2 regions of the Arthrobacter sp. ISL-69 genome follow, and region 2 is predicted to be linked to the other one. Evidence: predicted binding sites of a transcription regulator. Region 2 holds the regulator's gene; the other holds the start of a gene.
What was found. The regulator LexA, encoded in region 2, represses DNA repair genes until DNA is damaged. The targets are predictions, from matches to a motif close to TCGAACANNTGTTCGA.
Positions count from the first base shown of each region.

Region 1: a site for LexA is predicted at 5,821-5,836, ahead of J7I79_RS17360 (DUF6504 family protein). Genes of this name have one in related genera too.

Region 1 is NZ_JAGGPO010000024.1:1,815-11,255, forward strand. It holds gene thrS (threonine--tRNA ligase) at 1-1,778, opposite strand, end outside; gene J7I79_RS17355 (DNA polymerase III subunit alpha) at 1,912-5,412, opposite strand; gene J7I79_RS17360 (DUF6504 family protein) at 5,409-5,741, opposite strand; gene J7I79_RS17365 (hypothetical protein) at 5,918-6,304, shown strand; gene J7I79_RS17370 (chorismate mutase) at 6,349-6,675, opposite strand; gene J7I79_RS17375 (VOC family protein) at 6,690-7,175, shown strand; gene J7I79_RS17380 (SOS response-associated peptidase) at 7,137-7,883, opposite strand; gene J7I79_RS17385 (mycoredoxin) at 8,054-8,311, shown strand; gene J7I79_RS17390 (lipoyl protein ligase domain-containing protein) at 8,397-9,146, opposite strand; gene J7I79_RS17395 (DUF2177 family protein) at 9,163-9,441, shown strand, end outside.
Region 2 is NZ_JAGGPO010000017.1:43,508-52,948, reverse strand. It holds gene hflX (GTPase HflX) at 1-1,436, shown strand, start outside; gene J7I79_RS11350 (ATP-dependent DNA helicase) at 1,429-3,486, shown strand; gene lexA (transcriptional repressor LexA) at 3,520-4,269, opposite strand; gene J7I79_RS11340 (LysM peptidoglycan-binding domain-containing protein) at 4,698-5,063, shown strand; gene J7I79_RS11335 (histidinol-phosphate transaminase) at 5,226-6,344, shown strand; gene hisB (imidazoleglycerol-phosphate dehydratase HisB) at 6,434-7,060, shown strand; gene hisH (imidazole glycerol phosphate synthase subunit HisH) at 7,057-7,830, shown strand; gene J7I79_RS11320 (hypothetical protein) at 7,831-7,989, shown strand; gene priA (bifunctional 1-(5-phosphoribosyl)-5-((5-phosphoribosylamino)methylideneamino)imidazole-4-carboxamide isomerase/phosphoribosylanthranilate isomerase PriA) at 8,044-8,790, shown strand; gene J7I79_RS11310 (SseB family protein) at 8,804-9,441, shown strand, end outside.

The DNA.
Region 1 (9,441 bases), on a different contig from region 2:
TGGCCGACGACGTCGAACATGTAGTCGTTGAAAGCTTCGGCGACCGGGATGCCCACCACCTGCACGGGTGCCAGCCACGCCGGGAAGGCGCCGGCGTAGTGCTCGGTCAGCACACCCATGAACCGCTCCACGGAACCGAACAGGGCGCGGTGGATCATCACCGGGCGCTGACGGGTGCCGTCGGCGGCCTGGAATTCGAGTTCGAAGCGCTCAGGCAGGTTGAAGTCCAGCTGGATGGTGGACATCTGCCAGGTGCGGCCGAGGGCGTCCTTTGCCTGGACCGAGATCTTGGGACCGTAGAACGCGGCTCCGCCCGGATCGGGAATGAGCTCCAGGCCGGAGGCTTCGGCCACTTCGGCGAGGGTCCGGGTGGCTTCCTCCCAGGTGGCGTCGTCGCCCACGAACTTGTCTTCGTTCTTGGTCGAGAGCTCCAGGTAGAAGTCATCCAGGCCGTAGTCCTTGAGGAGGCCCAGCACGAAGTTCAGCGTGGTGGTGAGCTCGTCCTTCATCTGCTCGCGGGTGCAGTAGATGTGGGCGTCGTCCTGGGTCATGCCGCGCACGCGGGTCAGGCCGTGCACCACGCCGGACTTTTCGTACCGGTACACCGAACCGAATTCGAACAGCCGCAGGGGCAGTTCGCGGTAGGAGCGTCCCCGCGAGCGGAAGATCAGGTTGTGCATGGGGCAGTTCATCGGCTTCAGGTAGTAGTCCTGGCCGGGCTTGCGCACGGTGCCGTCCTCGTTCAGTTCCGCGTCGATGTGCATCGCCGGGAACATGCCCTCCTTGTACCAGTCCAGGTGGCCCGAGACTTCGTAGAGGTGCCCCTTGGTGATGTGCGGGGTGTAGACGAACTCGTAGCCGGCGTCCACGTGGCGCTGGCGGGAGTAGTCCTCCATGGCCTTGCGGATGATGCCGCCCTTGGGGTGGAACACCGGCAGGCCGGACCCCAGCTCGTCCGGGAAGGAGAACAGGTCCAGCTCGGCGCCCAGCTTGCGGTGATCGCGGCGCTCGGCCTCGGCGATGCGCTCCTGGTAGGCCTTGAGGGCGTCCTTGGTGGGCCAGGCAGTGCCGTAGACGCGCTGCAGCTGCTGGTTGTTCTGGTTGCCCAGCCAGTAGGCGGCCGAGGACCGGGTCAGGGCGAAGGCATTGGAGATGAGCTTGGTGTTGGGCAGGTGCGGGCCGCGGCACAGGTCGCACCAGACGGTGTCGCCGCTCTTGCGGTCCACATTGTCGTAGATGGTGATGTCTCCGGCACCAACCTCGACGTTGACCCCTTCGCCGGCGTCGGCGGCGTCGTTCTTCCTGCCCAGCAGTTCGAGCTTGTAGGGCTCGTCCTTCATCGCTTCGCGTGCCTCGTCCTCGGACACCACGCGGCGGACGAACTTCTGGTTCTGGTTGATGATCTTGAGCATCATCTTTTCCAGGGCCTTCAGGTCTTCCGGGGTGAACGGCTCAGCGACGTCGAAGTCGAAGTAGAAGCCGTCAGTGATGTAGGGGCCGATGCCCAGCTTGGCGTCCGGGCGCAGCTGCTGCACGGCCTGGGCCATGACGTGGGCAGTCGAGTGCCGGAGGACATTGAGGCCGTCCGGGGAATCGATGGTGACACCTTCGATGTCCGCTCCGTCGGGGAGCGGCTGGTCCAGGTCTTTCAGTTCGCCATTTACACGGGCAACAACGACGTCGCGGCGCTCAAAGAAGAGTTCCGCGCCGGTAGTCCCGGTAGTCACCTTGGTCTCTTCGCCGTCGACGATGAGGGTGATCTTCTGGGCATCTGACACGGGTGTCTCCTATTCAAAGTTAAGGCTTCGTAGCTTGTGGCGTACGGGGACCACAGCCAGCCTCGTCCATGCTATCGGTTGGGAGATGGGCCGACCAAAGCGGCACGTGCCGCTCACTGTCCTGAGGTGCAGGTCAGCTGCCGAGTCCGGTGATGGCCAGGTTGCGGCTGATTCCATCCAGCGGCCCCTGTAACTGCAGGTCCTGTTCCCTCTGGCCAGTGGATTGTTTTTCCGGGAACGGCAGCGTCTCGGTGCGGCTGAGGTCCCAGGCCATGGTGGCACTGATACTGATTCCGCGGGGTCCGGTCCGGCGGGTGTTGCCCCGGATAAGGAGCAGCCGGGTGCCGAACAGCAACGGGCCGGCCAGCTCCTGGGCTTCGTGGAAGAACACTGAGTCCACGCAGCCGGTGCCGTCATCGATACTGATGAACACCACGCGGCGGCCTCCCCGCATAGGCGGAGTCTGGGTGGCGATCCGGACACCGGCGACCAGCACTTCAGTGCCGTTCCGGAGCCCCAGGAGCTGATCCGCCGTGGTGACGCCCAGCCGGTCCAGCAGGGGCCGGTGGCTGGACATCAGGTGCTCACTGACATCCACCGCCATCAGGTCAAGTTCAGCCCTGACGTTCTCCACCATGGTGGGTGCGGGAAGTTCAGCTTTCAGGTTCCTGAGTTCAACATCACCCAGGGGCAGGGAAAGCTGGCCGTCTATGACCTCAACGCCCTTCTTGGAAGGACGGTTCTGGAGGGTCTGCAGGTGTTGGACGAGGTCAGCCCTGTTGGCTGCTCCCCCGGACTCCCGATGCAGTGAGTCGAATGCTCCCAGCTGGGCAAGCCGTTTGATGCTTGGCTTACTCAGCCGGGAGCGGGCACGAAGGTCGGCCAGCGAGTCATAGGGCTGCCCTGCCACGATCCTTTTGAGTTCAGCACCGGAAAGTCCGTAGATGCCGTTCAGGCTCAGCCGGATGCCCAGCTTCCCGCGGTCCTTCCCGGATTCCACAGTTTCCACGCGATATTCCGCCTGGCTTCTGTTGATGTCGAGGGGCAGGATGGGGATCCCCAGCCGCCGGGCTTCGGCCACAAGGAGCCTCTTGGGGTACATGCCCGGATCGTGTTCCCACAACCCGGCCAGGAAAGCCTCCGGGTGGTGGGCCTTCAGCCAGGCCGACTGATAGGTAGGCACGGCGAAGGCTGCCCCGTGTGCCTTGCAGAAGCCAAAGCTGCCAAAGGCCTTCAGCGTTCCCCAGACCTTGTCCACCACCTCGGGGGTGTAGCCCCTTGCCCGGGCTTCCTTGCGGAAGAATTCCTCCACCTTGGGTTCAATGAGCTCGTTCCCCAAGGCTCGGCGGAATTCATCAGCCCGGGCCAGCCCGCACTTTGTCATGACATCGAAGGTCTTCAGGATCTGTTCGTGGAAGACCGTCACGCCGTGGGTTTCCTGGAGCACGGGCTTGAGGTCCGGATGCGGATAGACCTCAGGCGCAAAACCGTGGCGGTGTTCCAGGAAGGGGCGCACCATGTCCGATTTCATGGGTCCGGGCCGGAACAGGGAAATGTCGATGATGAGGTCGTTGAATTCCCTGGGCGCCATCTTGCCGATCAGTTCCCGCTGCCCGGGTGATTCGATCTGGAAACAGCCCAGCGTGTGGGTGCTGCGGATCAGTTCATAGGTTGGTTCGTCATCCAGCGGCACGGCGTTGAGGTCGATGTGCCCGTCAGCGGCGATGTAGTCAGGACCCGTGCCCTCCGGCCCCACCGGATGGGCGCCGGCAGTCACCACCTCGGCCTTGGAGGGGTGCAGCCGGATGACCTCCCGGACGGCGAAGGCCATGGCGCTCTGCATCCGGACGCCAAGGACGTCCAGCTTGAGCATGCCCATCGGATCCATGTCGTGTTTGTCGAACTGGCTCATGGGCAGGCCCAGCCCGCTGGGCTGGACGGGTGTCCGGTCCAGCAGGGTGGCGTCGCCAAGGATCACGCCACAGGGATGCATGGAAATGTGCCTTGGCAGACGGTCGAGCCTCTCGGTCAGGTCCACGAGCAGGTCCAGCTGCTGGTTTTCTGCGAAATCGCGCTGCTCCACCCGGCCCGCAAATTCCTTCAGCTCCGGCTTCTCCACCAGGGCTTCACGGAATTTCCTGGCCGAGAAGCGCCACAGCTGCTTGGCGATTTCGCCGATGTCGCCGTCGTCCATGCCAAGCGCCAGCCCGGCGTCGCGGACGGCACCGCGAGCGCGGTACCCGTTCTGCATGCTCATGAGGGTGACCCGTTCCGCGCCGAAGCGGTCAAAGATCCTTCGGTAGACGTTGTGCCGCTCGGCACTTTCGACGTCGATGTCGATGTCCGGAAGGGTGGCTCTGTCACGGGAGAGGAACCGTTCGAAGATGAGATCGTGCTGCAGGGGGTTCACCTGGCTGATGTCGATCAGGTAGTTGACCAGGCTGGAGGCGCCGGATCCCCTGGCGGCCGCCCTGACCCCCATATCCAGGATCATGCGGGATACCTCAGCCACGGTGAGGAAGTAGGAGGCAAAGCCAAGGTTGGCGATAATCCGCAGTTCGTGGTCCAGCCGTGCCCGCATTTGCGCTTCAGCCCGACCCGATATCCCGGGGAATCGCCGGCCTATTCCCGCCTCGCAGCGTTGGGTCAGCTCAACCAGCGGGTCGCCGTCGATGCCGATGACAGCTGCCTCCGGAACAACGGGCTGTTTCCATCCCATGTCCGTGACGGGATCCATCCGGCAGCGGTCCGCGAGCGCCTCGGTTTGGCCGAGCAGCCTGGTGAGGTCGGTGGCCCCGTAGCCCGCGGAATGGATGATCTCCTTGCCGAGCTGGAGCATGTGGGCCGCCGATTTCAGCCAGCCCTGGCCGTTCGGCTGCAGCAGCGGCTCCGCGGTCAGCTCGGGCAGCGACTTCAGGGTGCGGGCTGAATCCAGGACATCCGCCGTCGCCGCCCCGTCCTCCGCGCAGTACCGCACGGCGTTGGTCAGCACAGCGGGTACGCCGTGCTCGGCAGCGAGCTTGAGCATGCGCACGGCATGGGCGGTGCTCAACGGCTCACCGGGGGCGCTGAGGTGTGACACCACTTCTGCGGCCACTGTGCCCTTGGGCATACTCTCCAGCCACTGCTTGAAAAGGGTGCGGGGACGGAGGTACCGGCGGCCGCCCATTGCCCTCCCGACGTCGGAATCCGGCCCGATCAGGACGGTCAGTACCGGCTCCAGTGTCTCCGGATGCAGGGTCCTGGAAGCGAGTTCGGCGCGGGTCACCGCAACGGGTACTGCTCCCCCGGCCTTGCCGGAGGTGCGGGCATGGGCATCCGAAATAAGCCGGCAGAGGGCGCGGTAGCCTGCGCCCTTGTTGTTTCCGTGGGCGAGCACGACGACGCGGCCCGCGAGCTGGGTGCGGAGGTCGCCGTCGTCGTCGAAGACCGCAAGGTCAACCCCGACGACGGGATCCAGTCCCGCCGCCATGCAGGCTTTGAGGTGTTTAACGGTGCCGTACAGTCCGTCCCTGTCGGTGCAGGCCAACGCCGTGGCGCCGTCTGCGGCGGCCGACTGCGCCAGCTCATCCGGCCAGGAGACGCCGTAGTGCGCGCTGAAGGCGGTGGACACGTGGAGATGGGTGAAGCTCATGCTGATTGCGGCCGGAGGGCATCGTGGATCCGCAGCAGCCTCCAGCGCCCGCTGCTGATGCTCCGCGTCAGGTCAAGGGTGAGGCTGGTTTCCGGGCCCGGCGCGGCCATGGCATCGGAAAGCCGGACCTGGACGCGCCAGATCTCGTGATCCACCAGACCCGGACCGGTACCAAGGGGCGCCCGGGTTTCCTCTACCCACCACTGACGCCGTTCATACCAGCGCACGGGTTCGGCGCAGACCGTGTATTGCCTTCCGGCCCAGGTGAGTTCCAGCGGCTGGCCGGCGGGCGTGCAGACGACATCGACACCCTCGCTGAACATGCCCATGGGCGCCTCCCGGAACACTCTTCCCGCCCCGCAACGGGTGACCGTATCGGGTGGCAGGAAGAGACTTGAAATGATTCGTTCGAATATATCTTCGAATAAATCAAGTCTACGCCGGGGCGGTGACAAAACCTAGATCAGGGGTGGACGGACGGGAGCGCAGGGGGAAGGATGGAGCCATGAGCTCCCATAACGCACTCCTGAAGCATGTATCCATCGCCGCCAAGGACTCAACCTTGGTGGCGACTTTTGCTATAGACGGGAATATCCCCGGATCGGGCGCCTACGTGGTGGGCCTAGTGGCCGCCACGCCGGATCATTCCCATCAGCGACGAATGGGAATCGAGTTCATGAACGGCGAAGCCGTGTCCTTCTATTGCTTCAGCCATGACGGCACCGAGGAGAATTTTGACCTCAGCGGCGTGGAACTTTCAGGCAGCACCATTACCGGGAATTTTCCCATGAGTACCGTCCTGGGGCTGGAGAAGGGTCACCTCATGACCGCTTTCAGCGAAGCCGACGGCAGGGACTTCCAGGCGAACGTGCCCGTGGAGGAATCCCTCTAGATTCGCCCGGACGTCAGCCCGGGATGGCGCCGCGAACAACGCCGCTAGCTGCTGGCGTTGTGCACTTTCATCTCAAGTTCAGTGAAGGCCGTGATCATGGCACGGTAGGTCTTCTCCACGATGTCCGGGTCGATGTCCTTCTTCTCCGCGGCGGCACGGACGTGCTCGATGACCTTCTCCACCCGGCCGGGGGCGCGGACCTCTGCGTCATCGCCCTTGAGGGTGCCGGAAATCCGGATCAGGCGTTCACGGCGCGCAATCAGGGTGACGATCTGCTCATCAACTTCATCGACGGCCACGCGGACAGCTGCGAGCTGCTCCCTGTCGGCCTGGGCGTCTTTGTCGTGTCCGTGATTTGTGGGCATGTGCATGACAGTATCTAAGAATGCAGCCTCGAGTCGACTTCATTTCACTTGGCGTCCGTAGTGTTGACGCCGCACGCAGGTTCTACGTCAACGGCCTGGGTTGGCCGGTGCACCGGGAAGTCCCCGGCGACGTGGTGTTCATCCAGGCAAACCACGGCCTCATTCTTTCCCTCTGGGATGCAGGCCAGATGCAGGCCGAGGCCTCCGTGGACAGCCCCGCCGGGATCCCCTGCATCACCCTGAGCCACAACGTTGGCAGCGCGGCGGACGTTGACCGGGTCATGGCCGAAGCCGAGGCCGCGGGGGCAACGGTGGTGGGCCGGCCGAAAACCCAGCCGTGGGGCGGCTACACCGGGTACTTCGCGGATCCGGACGGCTTCCGCTGGGAAATTGCCTTCAATCCCACGTGGTCGGTTGACGCCGGCGGCACAGTCACGGTTCTGAGGCGCGCCCAAAAAGTCTCTCGCCTAGAACAGGCCTTCCACCGGCTGGATGAGTTCCGCTGAATCATTCCTGACGTTCCCGACGGCGGTGCCAACGGCATCGATCGTCCACCCTTCGGCGACGTCGTGCGCCCCTGCCCTCACCAGGTCCACCAAACCGGCGGCGTCATCCGCCTGGGGGTCCAGCCATGCCTGCATGGTGGTGCGGTCCATGGGCAGCGGCACCCTGTCGTGCAGGGCAGTAAGCTCGGCGAGCATCCCGCCGGCATAGCCCTCGGGCGGCGAGTCGGTAGTCATGATGGAGGTGGACAACATCCAGCGGTGCGGGTCGCCCTCGGGCTTGGATGGATCCTTCCACCACTCATACAGCCCGGCGAACACCAGCGGCAGGCCGTCCTTCGGGTGCACGTAATAGGGCTGCTTGCTGCGCCCCTCACCCTTCCATTCGTAATAGCCGTCCGCCGGCACAGCGCAGCGTCTTGACCTCGTAGCCTTGCGGAAGGCCGGCTTCTCCAGGACGCTCTCGCTCCGCGCATTGATCATTTTCGAGCCGATGGAAGGATCCTTGGCCCAGGAGGGCACGAGTCCCCAGCGCGCCACGTGCAGCTGCCGGACCGGGCTGCCGTCCACCAGCCGCTCCAACAGGATGGGCACATCAGCGGTAGGGGCCACATTCCACGAGGGCGGAACCACCAGCTCCTCTTCCAATTCAGCGTCAAACTCAGCCAGCAGGTCCCCGACCGCCCTGGCCATCACGTAGCGTCCACACATGGCACCAGCATGCCACCGCCCGCAGTCGGTGTCACCCGGCGTCACCGGCCGTCATCGTGGGGAGGCAGGGAGGGCCTGCCGCCGCGGGAATACCGGCCACCGGGTTACGGTTGAGGGTAAAGACATCTGCTTTGATAACGACGAGCAACAACGAGCTTGAGGAGAACTCCGTGGATTTCACTCCCGAATCCGGCACCATCACCATGTTTTCGACCACCTGGTGCGGTTACTGCAACCGGCTGAAGAAGCAGCTGGACGCCCAGGGCATCGGTTACACCGAGATCAACATCGAAGAAGTTGAAGGCACCGCCGATCTCGTGGAGCAGCTCAACGGAGGCAACCGCACCGTCCCCACAGTCCTTTTCCCGGACGGCACCGCCGCCACCAACCCGTCGGCGGCCGAAGTCAAGAGCCGGCTCGCGGCCTAGGCCCCGTCCGGCGTAAAGCTGTTCAAAAAGCAAGGCCGGGCACCTGGGTGCCCGGCCTCTTGCATGTCCGCCAGTGCACTGGCAGTTAGCCGCGCAGGCTGGCGAAGTCCGCATACTCCAGCCGCGCGTACCCGGCATACGTGTCAATAACAGCCGCCTCGACTGCCGCTACGTCAAGTCCCGGGACGAGGTCGTCGACGGCGCCCGCAGTGGCCGGGTCCCAGTCCAGTCCAAGGGCGGCATAGCTGGCTTCCAGAACACGGCGGATCGGCCCGGAGTTTTCCACCACGATGACCGAGCTGAACAGCCACCCGCCGGACACAACGCGCTGGGCTGTGCCGATCAGTTTGACCCTGTGCTGCGGATCGGCCGGGTCCTGGCCGTGGACGCTGAACTCCCCCGGACAGTACTCGCCCGGGATTTCACCGACGGCGGCGTGGACTCCCGCACTCCGGAGGGCACCCGCCAGCATCTCCCCGAAGAAGGCGAAACGCCCTTTGGCGCCGGCGATGGCGTCGGCATGCGGTTCCACGTGATCGACGATCAGTGTTCCCTCGTGGTAAGCCGCCGCCCGGCCGCCGGCCTTCCGGACCAAGGGCTCAAAACCGAGCTCCCGGCAGGCCAGGGCCGCTGCCTCAAAGCCGGGGAGGTGCGCGTCCCGCTGGCCGAAGGCCACTGTGGGCGCCGGACGGTACAACCGCAGGGTCGGACCGGTCCTGCCGGTCTTGGCCATCCCCAGCAGTTCAATGCCGAATTCCAGATCCCGGGCCGCCCCCAGCGACTCCTCCTGCCGGACGATGGTCAGCGTGGCTGGTGCGCCGGCCGCGTGCTGCATCTTGCTAAGCTCCCTTATGGTCATTCTGCAATTCCTGGTCGTCGCCGCCGCGTTCGCCGCCATCGATGCCATCTGGCTCAAGACGATGAACCCGTTTTACCGCGGACAGATTGGTGAACTGCTGGCCGACCGGCCCAATCTAGGGTACGCGGTGGTGTTCTACGTGATCTACATTGCCGGCATTGTGTTTTTCGCCCTGCGTCCCGCGCTCGACGGCGGCAGCTGGCTCAGCGCGGTGGGCTACGGCGCCGCACTGGGCGCGTTCGCCTACGCCACGTACGACCTCACCAATGCC
Region 2 (9,441 bases):
CGCAGGGAGTTTTGGGGTCGGCGCAGGCGATTTCCCGCCAGGACAGTGAACACAGCATCTTCGACGGGGACCAGCAGGACCTTGAAGAACGCCGGGCCCTGCGCCGTACGGCAGGCCTGTCCACCGAACTCGAGGACGTCACCGAGGTTGAATACCGGCAGCTGCGCCTTGAACGCGTGGTCCTGGCCGGTCTCTGGTCCGAGGGAACCTTGGCGGACGCCGAAAACTCACTGCGTGAACTTGCCGCGCTCGCGGAGACAGCAGGCTCGGAAGTGCTTGACGGCATCGTCCAGCGCCGCGCGAAGCCCGACCCCGGCACCTTCCTGGGTTCCGGCAAGGCCCTGGAACTCAAAGACATCGTGATGTCCACGGGTGCCGACACCGTGGTGGTGGATGCCGAGCTGGCACCCTCACAGCGGCGCGGACTTGAAGACATCGTGAAGGTCAAGGTCATCGACCGCACGGCCCTGATCCTGGACATCTTCGCCCAGCACGCCAAGAGCCGCGAAGGCAAGGCGCAGGTGGAGCTTGCGCAGCTCGAGTACCTGCTCCCGCGCCTGCGCGGCTGGGGCGAATCAATGTCCCGGCAGGCCGGTGGCCAGGTGGGCGGCGCGGGTGCCGGCATGGGGTCCCGTGGCCCCGGTGAAACCAAGATCGAACTGGACAGGCGGCGGATCCGCACCCGGATGGCCAAGCTGCGGCGTGAAATCGCCGCCATGAAGCCGGCGCGGGAAACCAAGCGGGCCAACCGCCGTCGTAATTCCGTCCCGTCCGTTGCCATCGCCGGGTACACGAACGCCGGAAAGTCCTCGCTCCTGAACCGGCTGACCGACGCCGGTGTCCTGGTGGAGAACGCCCTGTTCGCGACGCTGGATCCAACTGTCCGCAAGGCGGAAACGGCCGATGGCCTGGGCTACACCCTGGCCGACACTGTGGGCTTCGTCCGTTCCCTTCCCACGCAGCTGGTGGAAGCCTTCCGGTCCACCCTGGAGGAAGTGGCAGACGCGGACCTCATCCTGCACGTCGTGGATGTCTCGCACCCCGATCCGGAAGGCCAGATCGCCGCGGTCCGCGCCGTGTTCAGCGAAGTGGACGCGCGCAAGGTCCAGGAAATCATCGTGCTGAACAAGGCCGACGCCGCGGATCCGTTCGTGGTGGAACGCCTGAAGCAGCGCGAACCCCGCCACGTGGTGGTCTCCGCACGGACGGGGCAGGGCATTGCTGAACTGCTGAAAGCGATCAGCGAGGCCATCCCGCGGCCGAGCGTCAAGATGGAACTGCTGATTCCCTACAATCGCGGGGACCTGCTCAGCAAACTCCACGAAACGGACGCCGAAATCCTTCGCCTGGACCATGAGGAGGAGGGCACGCGTGCCCTCGTCATGGTGCGCGAGGGGCTTGCCTCTGAACTGGAATCCTTCATCAGCAATGTCTGATCCCGGGGCTGGAGAAACCAGCGGCTCTGCCGGCGAGCAGTTCGTCATCGAGCTGCTCGACCGGGCGGTTTCCGGCATGGGCGGACAGAGCCGCAGCGGCCAGCACGAGATGGCCCGGCAGGTGGCACGCGCTATTGACAGCGGCGACCACCTGCTGGTCCAGGCCGGAACGGGCACCGGAAAGTCCCTGGCCTACCTCATTCCGTTGATCGCCCATTCACTGGTCAGCGACAAACCCACGCTCGTCTCCACGGCCACCCTCGCCCTGCAGACCCAGATCGTGGGCAGGGACCTCCCCAGACTCCTGGAAACGATCACTCCCGCCCTTGAACGTCCCGTCAAGGTGGCACTCGTCAAGGGCAGGTCCAACTACGTCTGCCGGCACAAACTCGACGGCGGGTTCCCTTCCGAGGAGCCGTCCGAGGGACAGCTTTTCTCGCTGGGTGAGGACACCAGCGTCCCGCACTTTGCCGCTTCTTTGGGCGGCCCTGCGTCGCAGCTGGGTAAGGAAGTGGTCCGGCTCCGCGAGTGGGCGGAGAAGACGGCCTCGGGGGACCGTGACGAGCTGATGCCCGGTGTGACGGACCGTGCATGGCGGCAGGTGTCCGTGACGTCGATGGAATGCCTCGGAGCGCAGAAATGCCCCATGGCGGCCGAGTGCTTCAGCGAACTGGCCCGGCAGAACGCGGCCGAGGCCGACGTGGTGGTCACCAACCACGCCATGCTGGCCGTCAGTGCCTTCGAAGGCCTCGCCGTGCTGCCGGAGTACGACGTCGTGGTGGTTGACGAGGCCCACGAGCTGCAGGACAGGGTGACGGGAGCAGTCTCCGGCCAGCTGTCCGTGGCCATGGTCCACGCCGCCGCTTCGGGCGCCCGCAAAAACACCGGCATCACGGTTGATGCGCTCAACAACGCAGCCGCGAACCTTGAGGTGGCCATCGCCGGAGTTCCGAGCGGCCTGCTGCCCAACGGGCTCAACGACGAACAGCTCGACTGTGTGGACCAGCTGCGGGAAGCCTGCCGCGCGGCCCTTTCCGACTCCAAAGGGGACAGCGCCAACACGGCCGACGGCGGGCGGCAGCTTGCGCGGTCACGCCTGATGGTCATCCTCGAGCTTTGCGAACGCCTGATTGCCGCCCGGGAAAACCGCGAGGTGGTCTGGTTCTCGCGGGCCAGCACCTTTGACCCGCAGCAGGGCTACTCGCAGCCGGACGACGCCGCGCCGGCCCTGGTCAACATCGCCCCCCTGAGCGTGGCCGGGAAGCTGCGCGACGGGCTGTTCGCCGGCCACACAGTGGTCCTCACATCAGCCACGCTCGCGATCGGATCGGCCTTCGAACCGGCCGCGGGAGGGCTCGGGCTGGTGGGGCCCGGGGCGCCCAGCTGGACCGGTGTGGACGTCGGATCCCCGTTCGATTACCCCAAGCAGGGCATCCTGTATGTTGCCAGCCACCTGCCGAAGCCCGGACGCGGAACGTCGCCCGAAGCGCTGGACGAGCTCGAGAAACTGATCCGGGCCTCCGGCGGCGGGGCACTGTGCCTCTTCTCGTCGCGCCGGGCCGCGGAGGACGCTGCCGAGGCCATGCGGCCGCGCCTGGATGTCAGCATCCTCTGCCAGGGGGAATCAACCATGACCGCCCTGGTGCGCCAGTTCGCCGACGAACCGGACACGTGCCTTTTCGGCACCATGTCACTCTGGCAGGGGGTCGATGTTCCCGGCGGTTCGTGCAGGCTGGTGGTCATCGACCGGATCCCGTTCCCCAGGCCGGATGATCCCCTCATGACGGCGCGCTCCCGGGCGGTGGCCCAAGCGGGCGGCAACGGGTTTATGTCGGTGTCGGCCACGCATGCAGCCATCCGGCTTGCCCAGGGGGCAGGCCGCCTGATCCGTTCTACGGGCGACAAAGGCGTGGTGGCTGTCCTTGACTCCCGGCTGTCCACGGAACGCTACGGGGGCTTCCTCAGGGCTGCCCTGCCGCCGTTCTGGCCGACCACTGATCCTGCGATTGCGGTGGCGGCCCTGAGCCGGCTGGCTAAGGCCCCCGCGTAGTCCGGGCTGGCGGCTGACGCGGGGGAGCGGCGGCTACAGCGAGCGGAGAACCGAAACGACCTTGCCCATGATGTTGGCGTGATCGCCGAGGATGGGCTCGTATTGCGTGTTCTGCGGGAGCAGCCAGGTGTGGCCGTCGCGCTGGCGGAATGTCTTGACGGTGGCTTCATCATCGAGCAGGGCGGCCACAATGTCGCCGTTGACGGCATCACTCTGCCGGCGGACCACCACCCAGTCGCCGTCGCAGATGGCCGCGTCGATCATGGAGTCGCCGGACACCTTCAGCATAAAAAGCTCGCCGTGGCCGACGAGCTGCCGCGGCAGGGGCATGACGTCCTCGACCATCTGGTCTGCCAGGATGGGGCCGCCTGCCGCAATCCGGCCCACCAGGGGGACCATTGCCGTATCCGTCGCCGTGGCCAGTTCGGAAACGGACAAGCCGCCAATCGTGCGCAGCCGGGCAGGCTTCTCCACGCCGGAGATCTTGGCGGTTCCCTCGTCCAGGGTCAGCGGCATGAGCACTTCCATGGCGCGCGGACGCTTGGGGTCGCGCCGGAGGTAGCCCAGCTTCTCGAGCTGTGAGAGCTGGTGGGTGACGCTGGAGAGGCTGGCCAGGCCCACGGTGTCGCCGATTTCACGCATGGACGGCGGATAGCCGTTGTCGTTGACGGACCGCTGGATGGTTTCCAGAATCTTCTTCTGCCGCACCGTGAGGCCCTTGGGCTTCGCTGGTGACTGCTGGCTCCGCTGCGTAGCCCTGCCGCCGGTGGCTTGTGCTGCCATGTTCGCCAACGCCTTTCGTTCCACCCGGCCTCCGTGGCTGCAGCTGCCGGGAACTTCCGGCCTGAAAATGTCAGACCCTGCTGATCAACTGCAGAAGTGGTTGTTCTGTAGCTCAAACGTAGGTCAGCCGCACACGTTTTTCAAACATTTGTTCTAGTGAGTCTCGACAATGTTCGTTAATAAGTGCTAGAACAGAACCAGCAAAGTTCGAATATGTGTTCTAGTCGCAAACCCCATTCGGTTCTATGTTCGAAGAGTTCGATGTTCGAAGGCCGGGACGGGCGGATGGCATCTTTGGGAACATGCCGGGCGGCACAGTCAGGTCCAGGAGGGCTCAGTTCATGTCAGCAACAAGCGCTATTCAGGGTTCCGGTCAGCAGCGTTCGAAAGAGCAGCGTTCCACCAGCCGGGTAGACCACGGCTCCGGAATGCAGGTCTTTAACTGGGAGGACCGTCCTTCAGGGAAGGCCAGGTCCGCCCAGCCGCCGCTCCGCCTGACCCGCCGGGGCCGCATCGTCCTGGTGGGCCTCCCGCTGATTCTGCTGTCGGTGGTGCTCATTTCACTGGCCGGCTTCCTGAACTCACCGGCCAAGGCCGCGGATTCCGTGTCCGAGCTGTCGCTGACCCCAACAGTGTCTGTCACGGTGCAGCCGGGGGAGTCCCTCTGGGGAATTGCCGGGACCGTGGCGCCGGAGCGCGATCCCCGCGACGTGGTGGCGGACATCGTCCAGCTTAACAACCTTGACGGCGGCAAGGTCATGCCGGGCCAGCAGATCTTCGTCCCCTCTAAGTAGAACAGCGGCCCGGACGCCTCCGTGTCCGGGACGTGGCGGGACCTGCCGGGCCCGCCGGGACCTGCCGCCCTGCTGTTGCGGAATCCGGTCCCCGGCGTACCGGAGCGGGCCGGCAGGCGTCACAGTTTCAGTGGCCCGGCCACCCTCACTTAAACTGTTGAAGTGACTGACCAGCTAGAGCGACTGAACCGACTTCCCCTCCGGACCAACCTGCGGGGCCTCACCCCGTATGGAGCGCCGCAGCTGGACGTTCCCATCCTGCTCAACGTCAACGAGAACACCCATGGCGTTCCGGCGGATGTCCTCGCGGCCATTTCCGAGGCCGTGACGGCAGCTGCTGCGGGACTGAACCGGTACCCGGACCGTGAGTTCACCGAACTCCGTGAGCGCCTTGCAGAGTACCTCGGGCACGGCCTGGGAGCGGAGAACATCTGGGCCGCCAACGGGTCCAACGAAGTGCTTCAGCAGATTCTGCAGGCCTTCGGCGGGCCGGGCCGCACAGCCCTTGGCTTCCCGCCCACGTACTCCATGTACCCGCTCCTGGCGAGCGGAACGGACACGGAATACATCGTCGGCCAGCGGGCCGACGACTACGGCCTCAGCGCCGAATCGGCAGCCCGTCAGGTCAGGGAACTTCAGCCCAACATCGTTTTCCTGTGCTCGCCCAACAATCCCACCGGCACCGGCCTGGGACTGGATGTGGTCGAGGCCGTCTACGCCGCCGGCGAGGCCAGCCAGACGGTTGTGATCGTTGATGAGGCGTACCACGAGTTCGCCCACGACGGCACGCCCAGCGCGCTGACGCTCCTTCCCGGCCGTGAGCGCCTGATCGTGTCCCGCACCATGAGCAAGGCCTTTGCCCTCGCCGGAGCACGGCTCGGCTACATGGCCGCCGCCCCCGAAGTTACTGACGCCCTGCGCCTGGTGCGGCTGCCGTACCACCTGTCCGCCATCACCCAGGCCACGGCCCTGGCCGCGCTAACCCACCGTGAAGCCCTCATGGCCGACGTCGAGGACATCAAACTGCAGCGCGACCGGATCGTCACGGAGCTGACGCGAATGGGTCTCAAGCCCGCCGCGTCCGATTCCAACTACGTCTTCTTCGGCGGGCTGGAAAACCCGCACGAGGTCTGGCAGGGACTGCTGGACGCCGGGGTCCTGATCCGGGATGTGGGGATCCCCGGCCACCTGCGCGTCACGGCCGGAACTGAGACGGAAACCACAGCGTTCCTGGAAGCCCTCGAACTGATCCTGACCGGGCAGCCCAGCGTCCCGGCCTAAACTGGAATCAGACCCACGTCACCAGGGCTACCGGTTCTCCCAAGCCGGCTCCCAGACAACACTTCTCCTTCATCTAAAGGACACAACACATGAGCACCACCGGATCCATTGCTGCCGAGGCCCGGACCGCACGCATGGAGCGTGCCACGAGCGAATCGTCCGTGCTGGTCGAGATCAACCTTGACGGCACGGGCGTCTCGGACATCAGCACCTCGGTTCCGTTCTACGACCACATGCTGACTGCCCTGTGCAAGCACTCGCTCATCGACATGACCGTCAAGGCGACCGGTGACATCCACATCGACGTCCACCACACGGTGGAGGACGTTGCCATCACGTTTGGCGAGGTACTCCGCACCGCCCTGGGCAACAAGGCCGGGATCCGCCGGTTCGGCGAAGCAACGGTTCCCCTCGACGAAGCCCTAGCCCACGCCGTGGTTGACGTCTCCGGGCGACCCTACCTCGTGCACGGCGGCGAGCCCGCGGGCCAGGAATACCACCTGATCGGCGGACACTTCACGGGTTCCCTGACCCGCCACGTCTTCGAGGCCATCACCCTGCACGCTGGTATCTGCCTGCACATGAACGTCATCGCCGGCCGGGACCCGCACCACATCGTCGAGGCCCAGTTCAAGGCCTTCGCCCGTGCGCTGCGGGCGGCCGTGGAGCCGGATCCCCGCGTTGAAGGCATCCCCTCCACCAAGGGTGCACTGTGACCGGCCCGGTCCTCCAGGATGGGGCCATCCTGGATCCTGCCGGGAGCGCGAAGCCTGCGTCTCCGGAAGGAAAACCCACCGTCACCGTGCTGGATTACGGTTCCGGCAACGTCCGCTCGGCGGTCCGTGCCCTTGAGCGTGCAGGTGCCGAGGTCATCCTCAGTGCCAAGCCGGAGGATGTCCTGAATGCTGACGGACTGCTGGTCCCCGGCGTCGGAGCCTTCGAGACGGTCATGCGCGAACTGAAGGCCGTGGACGCCATCCGGATGATCGGCCGGCGCGTCGCCGGCGGCCGCCCGGTCCTTGGCATCTGCGTGGGCCTCCAGGTGCTGTTCGAAGCCGGAGTGGAGCACGGCACCGAAGCTGAAGGCATGGGGGAGTGGCCCGGAAAGGTGGAACTGCTGCCTGCCGAAGTGGTTCCCCACATGGGCTGGAACACGGTCACGGTGCCGGAAGGCTCCAAACTGTTCGACGGCGTCGAAAACGAGCGCTTCTACTTCGTGCACTCCTACGGCGTGCAGCACTGGGACTTCGATGTCATCCAGCCCCGCATGGCGGCGCCGCTCGTCACCTGGTCCGAGCACGGCGCCCCGTTCGTCGCCGCCGTGGAGAACGGGCCGTTGTGCGCCACCCAGTTCCACCCCGAAAAATCCGGCGACGCCGGTGCCCGGCTGCTCCGCAACTGGGTCAACGGCCTGCGCCGCGGCAATGGCCCCGCCGCGCAGACAGCCACGCCAAAAGCCGCTGCCGCAACCGGACCGGCCGCCTAGATGTGGTCGATTGTCCTGACGGGCCTCGCCGGCCTCCTGGTTGGCGGAGCTCTGTCCTTCCGGCAGCAGCGCAAGCCGCTCTGGACCCAGATCGTTTTCTACGTACTGGCCGGAATGGCCCTGCTGGCCGCCTACCTGCTTACCCTGCAGGCGAACTAGCCCGGCCTGCATCGCTCCACAAACGCAGCTTCACTACAACCTGAGGACCCGAAGATGACCACCGAAACGCCGCTGCCCGTACTCGAACTGCTGCCCGCCGTCGACGTCGTGAACGGCCAGGCGGTCCGCCTGGTCCAGGGCGAGGCCGGCAGCGAAACGAGCTACGGCACCCCGCTGGAAGCTGCGCTGAACTGGCAGGAACAGGGCGCCGAGTGGGTGCATCTGGTGGATCTGGATGCAGCCTTTGGCCGCGGCTCGAACGCCGAGCTGCTCCGCGAAGTCGTGGGCCGGTTGGATATCAAGGTGGAGCTGTCCGGTGGCCTGCGCGATGACGAGTCACTGGAGAAGGCCCTGAACCTGGGTGTTGCCCGGGTGAACCTGGGTACTGCCGCCCTGGAGAACCCGGAGTGGACGGCGCGCGCCATCGACCGCTATGGCGACAGGATCGCCGTCGGCCTCGACGTGCGTGGAACCACCCTGGCGGGCCGCGGCTGGACCAAGGAAGGCGGCGACCTGTGGGACGTGTTGGCTCGGCTCGAAGAAGCCGGGTGCGCACGCTACGTGGTCACCGACGTCACCAAGGACGGCACCCTTCAGGGGCCCAACGTTGAACTGCTCCGCCAGATGGTGGAGAAGACCGGCAAACCGGTCGTGGCCTCCGGCGGCATCTCCAGCCTTGACGACCTCAAGGTCCTGCGATCCCTCGTCCCGCTGGGCGTCGAAGGCGCCATCGTGGGCAAAGCGCTGTACGCCGGGGCATTTACGCTGCCGGAAGCGCTGGACGTAGCAGGCCGCCGCTAGGCAGGCAGCCACCATGGACCAGCGACCCTCATTGCCTGCCGGCGGCAACCCGGCCGGCCAGGAGTCTCCGACCGGGGACCTTGCCGGCGGCCCGTCGAAGGCTGCGCCGCGGGCATCCCGCGAGCTTCCGGGCCACATCGCCGCCGCGCTTGCAGGTTCCGGCGGCGCCACAGACTCCGCCGGGCAGCCCTGGGCAGGCCGCAGCCTCGCCGGTGAAGACGCTAAGATCCACAACTTCGAGGACGACGACGGTACGGCCGACGCCGGGTACCTCGCCGCGGTTGCGGCTCTTCGCTCGGCGGCAGGCGACGAAGCCGCCGTGGTCGCATCGTTGGCCGCGGCCCGGGTCTTCGTTCCCATCGTTGCCCAGCTTGCCGAGGAAGGCGAAGCCGCCGCTACGCCGCACAGTGACAGCCCGCACGGTGAGACCCTGCACGGTGACAAGCAGGCGGATATGGCGCTCGTGACGCTCAAGGCACCGGATGGCCGGACGGCGATGCCGGTGTTCACGTCGGCGGCGGCGTTGGAGTCGTGGCATCCGGAAGCCCGGCCGGTGGCAGTCTATGCCGCGAGGGCGGCGCTGTCCGCCGTGGCCGAAGGTGCGGAACTCCTGGTCCTGGACCCCGGCTCGGAGTACACGTTCGTTGTCCG